Regions from separate parts of the Mycoplana ramosa genome, predicted to be linked through region 1. Evidence: riboswitches for the same ligand, from Rfam matches in the RefSeq annotation. Region 1 holds a riboswitch; the other holds the start of a gene.
The links. Region 1 has a riboswitch for thiamine pyrophosphate ahead of JNC62_RS20420 (ABC transporter permease). Riboswitches for the same ligand answer to the same signal wherever they lie in the genome.
Positions count from the first base shown of each region.

Region 1 (6,242 bases):
TCCATCAGCGGAAACATCGTCAACAACGCCGCCCTTGCCTTCAGCCGTTCCGACAATCTGACCTATACCGGCAACATCTCCGGCACCGGCGCCCTCACCAAGGCCGGCGCGGGCACGCTGACCTTGACCGGCGCGAACACCCATGCCGGCGGCACGACGATCAGCGCGGGCACGTTGCAGATCGGCAATGGCGGCACATCGGGCTCCATCAGCGGAAACATCGTCAACAACGCCGCCCTTGCCTTCAGCCGCTCCGACATTCTGACCTATACCGGCACCATCTCCGGCACCGGATCGCTCACCAAGGCTGGCGCGGGCACGCTGACGTTGACCGGCGCGAACACCCATGCCGGCGGCACGACGATCAGCGCTGGCACGTTGCAGATCGGCAATGGCGGCACATCGGGCTCCGTCAGTGGAAACATCGTCAACAACGCCGCCCTTGCCTTCAACCGCTCCGACGATCTGACCTATGCCGGCAACATCTCCGGCTCCGGATCGCTCACCAAGGCTGGCGCGGGCACGCTGACGTTGACCGGCTCCAATACCTATACCGGCGGCACCGCGGTCAACGGCGGAACCCTGGCCATAGGCGCTCCCGATGCCCTCGCCAGCGGCCCGGTGACGTTCAGCGGAGGCACGCTCCAGTTCACCTACTCGGGGACGCTCGACCGCTCGATTGCCGTCGATGCAGGCGGCTTCACCGTCGATACCAACGGCAATGCCCAGACCATGTCTGCGCCGCTCACCGGCAGCGGGGCGTTCACCAAGATCGGTTCCAACAGCTTGAACCTGACCGGGAACAGCACGTTCGGTGGGGCGACCTTTGTGCAGGAGGGCCGCCTTGCAGTGAACGGCTCGCTCGAGAACTCGCATGTGACTGTCCAATCCGGCGGCACTCTCGGCGGCAATGGGACGGTCGGCGGGATCGTGACGCAGAGCGGCGGCATCGTCGCGCCCGGCAATTCCATCGGCACGCTCAATGTGGCCGGCAACGTCACCTTCGGGCCGGGCTCGCTCTATCAGGTCGAGGTCAATGCCGCCGGTCAGTCGGACCGAATCGCCGCGACCGGCACCGCCACCCTCAACGGCGGCACCGTGCAGGTTCTGGCCGAGACCAGCTCCTACAAGCCGTCCACTACCTATACCATTCTCACCGCCGCCGGCGGACGAACCGGCACCTTCGGTGGCGTCACCTCCGACCTTGCCTTCCTCACCCCCACCCTCGGCTACGACGTCAACGCCGTCACCCTGACCCTGGTTCGAAAGACCGATCCGGAGCCGCCGACGCCCGAGCCGCCGACACCCGAGCCGCCCGCGCCGCTCGCCTTCCACACTGTCGCGGTCAGCGGCAATCAATACCGTACCGCCGATGCTGTGGAGGCACTTGGCGAGGGCAACGTCCTGTTCGACACGGTGGTCGGGACCAGCGCGAATGGCGCCCGTCAGGCTTTCGATGCGCTCTCCGCCGAAGCGCACGCCTCTGCGGTTACCTCGGCCTATGCGGACATGCAGCGGGTGCAGGGCGCGATCCTGAGCCGCCTGCGCAACGGTGCGCTAGCCCAGGCCGGCGACGGGGTGCCGCCGACCTTCGACCTTTGGAGCACGGGCTTCGGCTCGTCGGGCAAAGTCAGCGGCGACGGCAATGCCGCCTCCATGGACACTTCCACCGGCGGCTTCCTCATCGGCGCCGAGGCCAAGGTGAGCGAGACCTACCGCATCGGCCTCACGGGCGGCTTCATGAGCACGTCCTTCGACATCGACGAACGGCTGTCGTCGGGCACGGACGAGACCGTCTTCGGTTCGATCTACGGGGACGTGAAATGGGATGCGATCAACGTCCGGCTCGGGGCGCTCTATGCCCATCACGACGTGGACGTGAACCGTACGGTTGCATTCCCAGGCTTCGGCGACCGGGTGGGTTCGTCCTATGATGGATCGACGCTGATGGCCTTCGGCGAGGTTGGATACGCGTTCGATCTTGGCCGGATGAAGCTGGAGCCGTTCCTCGGCGCCTCGGCGATGCGGCTGGATATGGATGGGTTCCGCGAGGAGGGCGGCCCGGCCGCGCTGGTTGGCTATGCCCGAACCTATGAGCTCGGCACCACCATGCTCGGTCTGCGCGCCGAGAGCAAGCTGGGGCTCGACCTCCCGCTGACCATGCATGGCACGGTCGGATGGCGCCATGCCATCGGCGACGTAGATCCATCGGCCCTGCTCGCCTTCTCCGGTGGGGCGTCGGCGTTCACAGTCGAAGGCATTCCCATCGACCGTGACGCCCTAGTGGCCGAGGCCGGGCTCGACTGGCAGATAGGCGAGGACATGACGCTGGGCGTGTCTTATGGGGGGCAGGTCGGCGAGCGGGCGCAGGAGCATGCGGTGAAGGGCAACTTCAGCTGGCGCTTCTAAACCCGGTATGGGCCCAAGCCGGCGAGAGGTGGCGCGCTGCGTCATCTCCCCCGGCATCGCCTTCGGCCCGGTGCAGGCGTCCGTCCGCTCCTACCTGGCGCGCGGCGTGGCGCCGGACGAGGCCGGACGGTACTTCGGACTGTATGCGCTGACCGGGCGGGCCACGTCCTTCGCCGCCCCGCTCTGCGTCGGCCTGATCACCAGCGCGACCGGCTCGGCGGCACTCGGCATGAGCGCGCTCGTCGTCTTCCTCGGCGTCGGCCTCGTCCTGCTGCTGCCGGCGCCCTATCCGGCGCACGACCCGGCCGCACGAACGGCAAACCGATAGGCCGCAGGCCGACATATCCACAGCGGCCGTTGACATTCGCAACAGACTTGGTTAGGTTCCCCTCATTCCGAGGGGGGCATCGTACGATGCTGAGATGGCGGTGAGCCGGACCCTTGAACCTGATCCGGGTCATGCCGGCGTAGGAACGGAAAATCGCCGGCAATCCGGCGTCTCTTTCTATTCTCCGCTTCACCTGGGTCTCCGTGATGACACGTCGGGAGATCGATCGATGCTGCATTCTTACCCCACGACTTCTAACAGGCTCCGGCCGTCGCCGGCGGACCGGTCACCCGGCACCCGCTGACGCGAGATGCGAACTCACCATGCGGGGCTGGCGCTGTCGGCCCTTGTCGCCCTGTGGCAGGTTGCCATCTGGCTTGGCGAGCCCCCTTCCTTCCTGATGCCGTCGCCCGCGGCCGTGGCTGCCGCACTCGTGCACCGTCCGGGCTTCTTCCTCGAGCACGGCCTGGTGACACTCACCGAAATTCTGGCCGGGCTGCTGTCCGGCACTGCCCTGGGCATCGCCACCGCCTTCGGCCTGGCGGCGCTGCCGCGGTTCGGCCAACTCGTCTGGCCAATCGTCCTGATCCTGCAGGCGTTGCCCGTCTTCGTGCTGGCGCCGATCCTGGTGCTGTGGCTCGGCTTCGGCATGGCGTCGAAGGTGGCGATGACGACGATCATCATCTTCTTCCCCGTCGCGTCGGCTTTTGCCGACGGACTGCGGCGCACCGATCGCGCCATCCTCGACGCTGTTTCGCTGACCGAGGCGACGCACTGGCAGGCGCTGATCCGAATCCGCGTGCCGCTGGCGCTGCCCGGCCTCGTCTCGGGCCTTCGCGTCGCAGCCCCGCTGGCGCCGCTCGCGGCCGTCGTCGGCGAATGGGTGGGCGCCTCCGCCGGGCTCGGCTTCGTCATGGTCCAGGCCAATGCCCGCATGCAGACCGATACCGTGTTCGCCGCCATGGCCGTGCTCGCGGCGCTGACCATCCTTATGCGGATCGCCGTCGACCGCCTCACCGCCGGGCTTGCCCCCTGGGCCGCCGAGACCGATCCCCCCGCATTCCGTTCCCTTCACAGGAGAGACCCTCGATGAAGATTCGTTCCCTGTCCTTCGCGCTCGTCGCCCTTTCCGGGTTTCTTGCGGCCACTGCCCCTTCGCAGGCCGCCGACAAGCTCACCGTGCTGCTCGAATGGTTCGTTAATCCGGATCATGCGCCGATGGTGATCGCCAGCGAGCGCGGGCTTTTCGACGCGGTCGGGCTGGATGTCGAGCTGATCCCTCCGGCGGATGCGTCCGCGGTGCCGCGGCTCGTTTCGGCAAAGCAGGCCGATATCGGCGTGCACTACCAGCCCAATCTCTATCTCGACCATGCGGCCGGCCTGCCGCTGGTGCGCTTCGGCACCCTGGTGGAAACCCCGCTGAACACGATCACGGTTCTCGCCGACGGTCCGATCAGGCGCCTGAAGGATTTGAAGGGAAAGAAAGTCGGTTTTTCGGTCTCGGGCTTCGAGGACGCGATGCTGAAGCGCATGCTCGAAGCCGACGGCTTGCGCAAGGACGACGTCGAACTCATCAACGTCAACTTCTCGCTGTCGCCCTCGCTGATCGGCGGCAAGGTGGATGCGACGCTCGGCGGCTTTCGCAATTTCGAGCTGACGCAGATGCGGTTGGCCGGCCACGAAGGCCGCGCCTTCTTTCCCGAAGAGCATGGCGTCCCCGTCTATGATGAGCTGATCTTCGTGGCGCACCGCGATCTGGCGACGGATGATCGCCTGCCGCGCTTCCTCGCCGCCGTCGAACAGGCAGCCGTGTACATCACCAATCATCCGCAGGAGGCCTGGCAGCTGTTCATCAGGACCCATCCCGATCTCGACGACACGTTGAACCGCCAAGCCTTCGCCGACACGCTGCCGCGCTTCGCCAAACGGCCGGCCGCACTCGATCGCGGACGCTACGCGCGGTTCGGCGCCTTCATGAAGGAGAGCGGCCTGATCGGGGAAGCGCCCTCGGTCGAGGCCGTTGCGATCGAACTGCGGTGATCGGCATGCGCAACCTTCCATCCCCGCAAATGGCGGCCCGCTTGCTCGCATGTGTCAGGGAGCGGCGCCCGCGTGTCCACTGCCTGATGAACACGGTGGTGCAGAAGTTCACCGCCGACGGCATCACCGTCGTCGGCGGCATTCCCTCCATGACCTCCTCTCGCGAGGAGATCGCCGATTTCGTGGCGAAAGCGGATGCGCTGACGGTCAACCTCGGCACGCTGGATGCCGAGCACCGGGCGGTGATCCTGCGCGCCGTCGAGGTGGCCAATGCCGGCGGGAAGCCCTGGATCCTCGACCCGGTCCATTGTGACTACTCGCCCTCGCGCCTTGCGTTCGCCCGCGATCTGATCGCGCTCGGGCCGACGATCGTGCGCGGCAACCGGGCGGAAATGGAGCTGATCGGCGAGACCGGCGCATGCCTGCGGATCCAGACCGGCCCCGTCGATCACCTGGCGGACGGGCGCGCGACGGTGCGCATTGCCAACGGCCACCGCTGGATGGCCGCGGTGACGGGCACGGGCTGCCTCTCGGGCGGCGTCATCGCCGCCTTCATGGCGGTGGAAAAGGACCCGCTCAACGCTGCCGCCGGTGCGCTCGCCGTGACCGGCGTTGCCGCGGAGTGTGCAGCCAGGAATGCCGCGGGGCCGGGCACGTTCGGTGTTGCGCTTCTCGACGCCCTCTCCGCGCTCGGCGAGGCCGAGCTCGTATCGCATGCAAGGATCGAACATGACCAAGGTTGACTATCGTTTGAACGCACTGGTCGATGCGGGGCTCGCCGCTGTCGGCCCGCTTCCGCAGCTTGCGGGCCTTGCCGCGAGCAATGGCGCGACGCTGATCCAGTACCGCGATAAGACGGCGTGCACGCGTGCGATGATCGAGACGGCGCAGGCGATCCGCGCGGCGCTTGCCGGCACCGGCGTGCCGTTGGTCGTCAACGACCGGGTGGATGTCGCGCTTGCCGCCGGTGCCGACGGCGTGCATCTCGGCGCCGACGACATGGATGCCGTGACCGCACGCCGGCTGCTCGGACCGGGCGCGATCATCGGCCTGACGGTGAAGAACGCCGCCGACGCTGAACGGGCCGGCCGGGCGCCGGTCGACTATGCCTGTATCGGTGGCGTGTTCGAGACGCTTTCGAAGGTGAACCCCGATCCGCCGGTGGGGCTCGAAGGGTTTTCGGGCCTGCGCGCGCAGCTACGCGCCCTGAACCCGGCATTGCCGGTTGGCGCGATCGCGGGCATCGATCTCGCCCGCATTTCCGCAGTGATCGCGGCCGGGGCCGATGGGGTTGCGGTGATATCCGCCGCTTTCCGGGCTCCGGACGTGGTGGCGGCGACCCGCGCCTTGCGGCAAGCGGTCGACGCGGCGCTGGGAAGGAGGCCGGCATGACGGCGATCGCACTCACCATTGCCGGATCAGACAGCGGCGGCGGCGCCGGCATCCAGGCGGACATCAAGACGTT
Region 1 covers NZ_JBHEEW010000022.1:1,515-7,756, forward strand. The annotation lists partial or broken gene JNC62_RS20410 (autotransporter-associated beta strand repeat-containing protein) at 1-2,409, shown strand, start outside; partial or broken gene JNC62_RS20415 (MFS transporter) at 2,462-2,737, shown strand; TPP riboswitch at 2,798-2,900, shown strand; gene JNC62_RS20420 (ABC transporter permease) at 3,048-3,830, shown strand; gene JNC62_RS20425 (ABC transporter substrate-binding protein) at 3,827-4,777, shown strand; gene JNC62_RS20430 (hydroxyethylthiazole kinase) at 4,783-5,520, shown strand; gene thiE (thiamine phosphate synthase) at 5,507-6,169, shown strand; gene thiD (bifunctional hydroxymethylpyrimidine kinase/phosphomethylpyrimidine kinase) at 6,166-6,242, shown strand, end outside.

Region 2 (6,242 bases), on a different contig from region 1:
CGGCGCTTCCATGGCGAGATACTGCATCGCGTCGACATCGCCGAGCCAGTCGGACCCCTTCACGGTGTCGTAGAGGTGCCACTGCCAGCTGTCCGGCGTCATGTTCTGCAGCGAGGCAGCGATGCCGCCCTGGGCGGCGACGGTGTGCGAGCGGGTGGGAAACACCTTGGTGATGCAGGCAGTGCGGAAGCCCTGCTCGGCCATGCCGAGCGTGGCGCGCAAACCCGCGCCACCGGCGCCAACGACCACTACGTCGTAGGCGTGGTCGACATACTGATAGGCTTTGCCGTTCATCGCCGGCGAGGAGTTCGGTGCCATGGTGAATTATCCTGCGAAAGCGATCTTCAGGACGGCGAAAAGACAGAGCCCGCCGACCAGCGCCGCAAAGAAGGTGTTGAGCATGAGCAGCAGGATCTTGGATCCTTCTGCATGGACATAGTCCTCGATGATGACCTGCATGCCGAGCTTCATATGGTACAGCCCGGAGATGACCACCAGACCCATCAGCACCGCAACAATCGGATGCGACAGCGCCGCGCGGACCTCCGCATAGGGCGCGCCGGCATAGCAGACGATGAAGCCGACGAAGAACAGAAGCAGCGGCAGGTTGGCGACCGCGGTGAGACGTTGACGCCAGAAGTGGTCGGTGCCGTCCTTGGCCGAACCGAGGCCGCGAACGCGACCGAGAGGTGTACGCATATCCATGTCAGTTCCTCAGCGCACCAGATAACCGATGATCCAGGTCAGCACCGCCAGCGCGACGGATGCGACCGGCATGGCCTTTGCAACCTTGGTGGAGAAATGCTTCTCGTAGCCGCGCCCCGTGTCCCAGACCAGGTGACGGATGCCCCCGAGCATGTGATGGAACAGCGCCCAGGTGTAGCCGAACAGGACCAACCGGCCGATCCAGGTGCCGAAGAACCAGCTGACCCAGTCGAAGTAGCTTTCACCCATCGCGGCTGCGATCAGCCACCAGGCGACGAGAACCGTGCCGACATAGAGCGCACCACCAGTGATGCGGTGCATGATCGACATGACCATGGTCGGGATCGGCTTATAGATTTGAAGATGCGGCGAGAGCGGCCGGCTTTTTGTGACATTCGTCATCAGAACCCTCACGGAACTCCGGAGAATTGCCCCGATAACTGGACGATCATGCTCCGGAATTGCACTTAGTATGTGCGCAATGCAGTGAGAGCGACGTTTAATCGCCGGAATGCGGAACGACAAGTGTCATTGCACTGCAAAATCAATTTAATCGATTAAGACAAAAGTGTGGCGTTGAGGGACCTCCAGGCCCGTTAACCATTGTTAACAGTTGTTATCAACTGGTTAACCAAGTCCGTGACTTTCAACTGAAAATCGGCAAAACTGGTTGTGTGGACCTGTTTCCGCGTAACCTGGAGGCAAAACAGAATGAGTCTGTTTTCAAGAGGCTGCATGATGGCGGTCGCGCTCGCCGTCACCGTTCCGTTCGTCATGTCGATGCCGGTCGAGGCGCGAGACCGCCATGACGGCAGCGGCCATAACGGCTTTTCCAATGGCAGCGTCTCAGGCGGAAACATGTCCCGCGTCTGGAGGCGCAACCACCAGGCCCGGAACGATGACAACCATCGTCACCGGAACAGGGATCGCAATGTGCTCGGCCGGGACATCGTCGGCGGCAACCTGTTCCGGGACAATCACCGCTGGCGACGCGACTGGCGCGGCGGAAACGACTGGCGCTTCGGCCGGAACTGGCAGGTAGCCCGTCCTGACTGGGTGGAGCAGCCGGACCTGTTGCGCAATCGCGTGCGCCCCTATTACGCTGGGCCGTACCGCCCTTATTACGCCGGCCAATATGAGGACCGCGAGCGGTTCAACAACAACTTCTACGGCGGCTCGATCTCAGCCTATGACGATCCTGGAAACGGGATGTACTTCTACGTCGATGGCTATGGCGATGGAATGGGCGATCAGGGCGGCTATCCGGTCCGCCCTGCCAACAACGCCAAGGTCATCATCGTGTCGCCGGAAACGGAAACGTCGAGCTGCAGCTTTGAAGCCGGTGTCTGCGTCATCCGCCCCTGACGGGTTGCGTCCGGCTTCCCGTTTCCGGGACCGCGCATTGTGACATCCACTACGGCACGCAGCCGGTCCAAGGAACAGCCCAAGGAACCGGGGGTCACAACCCCTCCAGTTCCTCACGGAGCATTTCCAGTTCGAGCCACTCCTCTTCCATTCGAGTGAGGTCCGCACGCAGCTTTTCCATCTCGGCAGCGAGGCGATTGAAGCCCGCAGGATCCTTCGTAAACAGCGCCGGATCGGCCATCTTCTCCTCGCGCCGGGCGATTTCCGCCGCCACCTTCTCCATGTCCTTCGGCAGGTTCTCCAGCGCGAACTTCTGCTTGTAGGACAGCTTCCCCCTGCCCTTGTCGCCGGACTTCTCCGGCGACGCGTTGTCGCCTTTCGCCTTTTCGGCCTTTTCCGCCTTGCGACGCTCCTCCACCGCGCCCCGGCGTTGCGCCATCATGTCGGAATAGCCGCCGGCATATTCGATCCAGCGGCCGTCCGGCGTTTCAGGATCGGCCGGTGCAATCGTCGAGCTAACCGTGCGGTCGAGGAAATCACGGTCGTGGCTGACAAGGATGACCGTGCCGGAGAAACCGGCGACGATTTCCTGCAGAAGATCCAGCGTCTCGATGTCGAGATCGTTGGTCGGCTCGTCGAGGATCAGTAGGTTGGTCGGGCGCGACAGGATGCGCGCCAGCATCAGCCGCGCCCTCTCGCCGCCCGAAAGGTTGCGGATCGGGGTGCGGGCCTGCTCCGGCTGGAACAGGAATTCCTTCATGTAGCCGGTCACGTGGCGCTGCTCGCCGTTGACGATCAGGGTCTCGCCACGGCCATCGGTGAGATAATGCGCCAGCGTGTCGTCCGGGTTCAGTTCCTCCCGGCGCTGGTCGAGCGTGGCGATCTCAAGGTTCGTGCCGAGCCGGACGGTGCCGCTATCGGGCGCGATCTGACCGGTCAGGATTTTCAGCAGCGTCGTCTTGCCGGCGCCGTTCGGCCCGACGAGGCCGATGCAATCGCCACGGTGGACGCGGATGGAAAACGGCGCAACGATCACGCGCTCGCCGTAGCTTTTGGTGACCTTGTCGGCCTCGATCACCAGCCTCCCGGATTCCTGTGCATCGGACGCCGTCGCCTGGACCGTGCCCTGCGGCCCCTTGTGGCCGCGATGGCGGGCACGCATGTCCTGCAACTCGCCGAGCCGGCGCATGTTGCGCTTGCGCCGTGCCGTCACGCCGTAGCGCAACCAGTGCTCCTCGCGCTCGATCGCCTTGCCGAGCTTGTGCTGCTCCATCTCCTCGGCTTCCAGGACCTGGTCGCGCCAGGCCTCGAAATGGCCGAAGCCGCGATCGAGGCGGCGTGACGTGCCGCGGTCGAGCCAGACCGTGGCATTGGAGACCTTTTCGAGGAAGCGGCGGTCGTGCGAAATGACGACCAGCGCCGACCGGCTTTTTGTCAGTTCGTCCTCCAGCCATTCGATCGTCGGCAGGTCGAGATGGTTGGTCGGCTCGTCGAGAAGCAGGATGTCCGGTTCCGGTGCAAGCACACGCGCCAGCGCCGCCCGGCGTGCCTCTCCGCCCGAAAGCGTCTTCGGGTCCTCCTCCCCGGTCAGACCCAGGTGCGACAACAGATAGGTGACGCGATAGGGATCGTCGCCAGGGCCGAGCCCGGCCTCGGCATAGGCCGCAACCGTCGCGAACCCTTGGAAATCCGGGGCCTGTTCGAGGTAGCGGATCGTCGCGGATGGATGGCGGAAGACCTCGCCGGACTGCGGCTCGACGATCCCGGCGGCGATTTTCAGAAGCGTCGACTTGCCCGAGCCATTGCGGCCGACAAGGCAAATGCGGTCGCCCGGCTCCACCTGCAGGTTCGCGCCGGCGAGAAGCGGCGTTCCGCCGAAGCTCAGGAACATGTCGTCAAGTTTCAGAATAGGCGGTGCCAAACTCAGGCTCCTGAAAGATCGTAGGGCCGGGCGAGCAGCACGGCCAGCCCGGCATCAAGGGTGAGGGTGACGGGGCCGAGTGCCACGTTGGAAACCGTGCGCGACGAGCCGAAGGGCAGGTCGAACACATTCAGGGGGTAGCGCACGTTCTCGATCGAAAGGCCCGACAGCGCGGTCAGGCCGAGAATCGAAAAGAGGCTGTTTTCCGGCAGCTCGATCGTCGTGCGGCCCGGACGCAGCGGCCAGGCTTCCTCCGATCCGGAGGTCAGCATGATGTCGCGGCCTTCCGCTCTCAATGCCGCCGCGTGAAGCAGGTGCATGAGGGCGTGATCGCTGCGTTCGCCGCCAAGCGCCCCGGCAAGGATCATTCTTTGCGCCCCGCGTTCAAGCGCGGCCGAAACGGCGATCTCGCCGTCGGTCGCATTCTTGGCGGTCGGATAGGGCTCGCGCGGGACATGGCTCCAGGCCTCAAGGTCATCCGGCGAGGCGGAATCGAAATCGCCGACCCAGGTCTCGGGCGTGATGCCCAGCATCGTCGCATGGCGCATGCCCCCGTCGGCGGCGATGAAACGGGCACCGTGAATGGCCGCCTTGAAGCGGGGGGTCGGTTCAAGGGTTCCTCCGAGAAGGAGGACAAAGAGTTGATCGGCGGCGTTCGTCATGGGCACACCGTCTAGCGCATGTTCAGCGGGAATGGAAACGTCTTTGCACGAGTACGGCGGCGCTCAGCCGCTTGCATAAGCGGCCCCGCCGGACTAATGCTCTTTCTGCTCTAACGGGGTGCCGCATGGTTACGAGATGACCGGAGGCTGAGAGGCGTTTGCCAACCCGCGGAACCTGATCCGGTTTGTACCGGCGGAGGGATTAGACGGCACATTCAGCGCCCTATTCCCGTCATTGGAACTAAAGGAGGCGCCGATGCGCATAGGACTTCTTCCATCTTTCCTGCTTCTTGCAGCTTTCGCTTCTCCCGCGCTCGCGGCGGACAAGACGCTGACTATCTACACCTACGAGAGCTTCATCACCGAATGGGGACCCGGCGCCAAGGTCGCGGCCGAGTTTGAAAAGACCTGCGACTGCAAGGTGGAATGGGTCGGCGTCGCCGACGGCGTCGAACTGCTGACCCGGTTGAAGCTGGAGGGCGAGGGCACCAAGGCGGATCTCATTCTCGGCCTCGACACGAACCTCGTGGCAGAAGCCAAGGCGACGGGGCTGTTTGCGCCCCACCAGCTTTCTCCCGTAGGCCTGACCGTACCGGGCAATTTCGAAGACGACACTTTTCTGCCTTACGACTACGGCCACTTTGCCGTTGTCTATGATACCGAGGCCCTGCAGAATCCGCCGAAAAGCCTGAAGGAACTGATCGAGGGCGATCCGAAGGAAAAGATCGTGATCGAGGATCCCCGCACGTCGACGCCCGGCCTCGGCCTGCTGCTCTGGGTCAAGGCCGTCTATGGCGACAAGGCGGGCGAGGCCTGGACAAAGTTGAAGGATCGCGTCCTGACCGTCACTCCCGGCTGGTCCGAGGCCTATGGGCTCTTTACCAAGGGCGAAGCGCCAATGGTCCTGTCCTACACCACCTCGCCGGCCTACCACATGGTGGCGGAGAACTCCGAGCGCTACCAGGCGGCCCCCTTTGCCGAGGGCCACTATGTGCAGATCGAGGTCGCAGGGATGACGAAGGCCGCCCACGATCCCGAACTCGCCCGCAAATTCCTCAGCTTCATGACCGGCCCGGATTTCCAGTCGATCATTCCCGAAACCAACTGGATGATGCCGGTTGGCGCGACCCGCGCGCCGCTTCCGGACGCCTTCGGCAAGCTGGTGAAGCCCGAGCACACCTTCCTCTTTCCTGCCGACGAGGTTGCGGCGAACCGCAAGGCCTGGATCGACGAATGGCTGGCGGCGATGAGCGCCAAGTGAGGGTCTGACCTCTGCCGGCAAACCCGCCGGCGCGGGTGATGTGGCACCGTCGCGTCTTCCCGGCATGAACGGCGAGCCTGTTGCCTGGGAGCACGGCATGTACACCAGCAGCGAAAGAGCAGCGATTACCTGGGCCGGGGGCGCCGTCCTCGGCTTCATCCTGTTGTTTGCCGGCGTTTCGACCGCCGTGCTGCTGCTCAGCGCCGAAGGCGGCACGTCCGGCACGCTGTTCGACAGCTACCTCGTCCGCATCGCCCGGTTCACGCTGCTCCAGGCCGGCCTGTCAACCGCGCTGTCGGTGGGCCTTGCCATTCCGGTGGCGAGCGCA
Region 2 covers NZ_JBHEEW010000003.1:233,195-239,436, reverse strand. The annotation lists gene sdhA (succinate dehydrogenase flavoprotein subunit) at 1-318, opposite strand, end outside; gene sdhD (succinate dehydrogenase, hydrophobic membrane anchor protein) at 325-705, opposite strand; gene sdhC (succinate dehydrogenase, cytochrome b556 subunit) at 715-1,107, opposite strand; gene JNC62_RS05510 (hypothetical protein) at 1,417-2,070, shown strand; gene JNC62_RS05505 (ABC-F family ATP-binding cassette domain-containing protein) at 2,165-3,991, opposite strand; gene JNC62_RS05500 (thiamine diphosphokinase) at 3,994-4,653, opposite strand; TPP riboswitch at 4,758-4,872, shown strand; gene thiB (thiamine ABC transporter substrate binding subunit) at 4,910-5,914, shown strand; gene thiP (thiamine/thiamine pyrophosphate ABC transporter permease) at 6,012-6,242, shown strand, end outside.
Region 2: it holds a riboswitch for thiamine pyrophosphate, as region 1 does, so the genes downstream of both, thiB (thiamine ABC transporter substrate binding subunit) here and JNC62_RS20420 (ABC transporter permease) in region 1, are expected to answer to the same signal.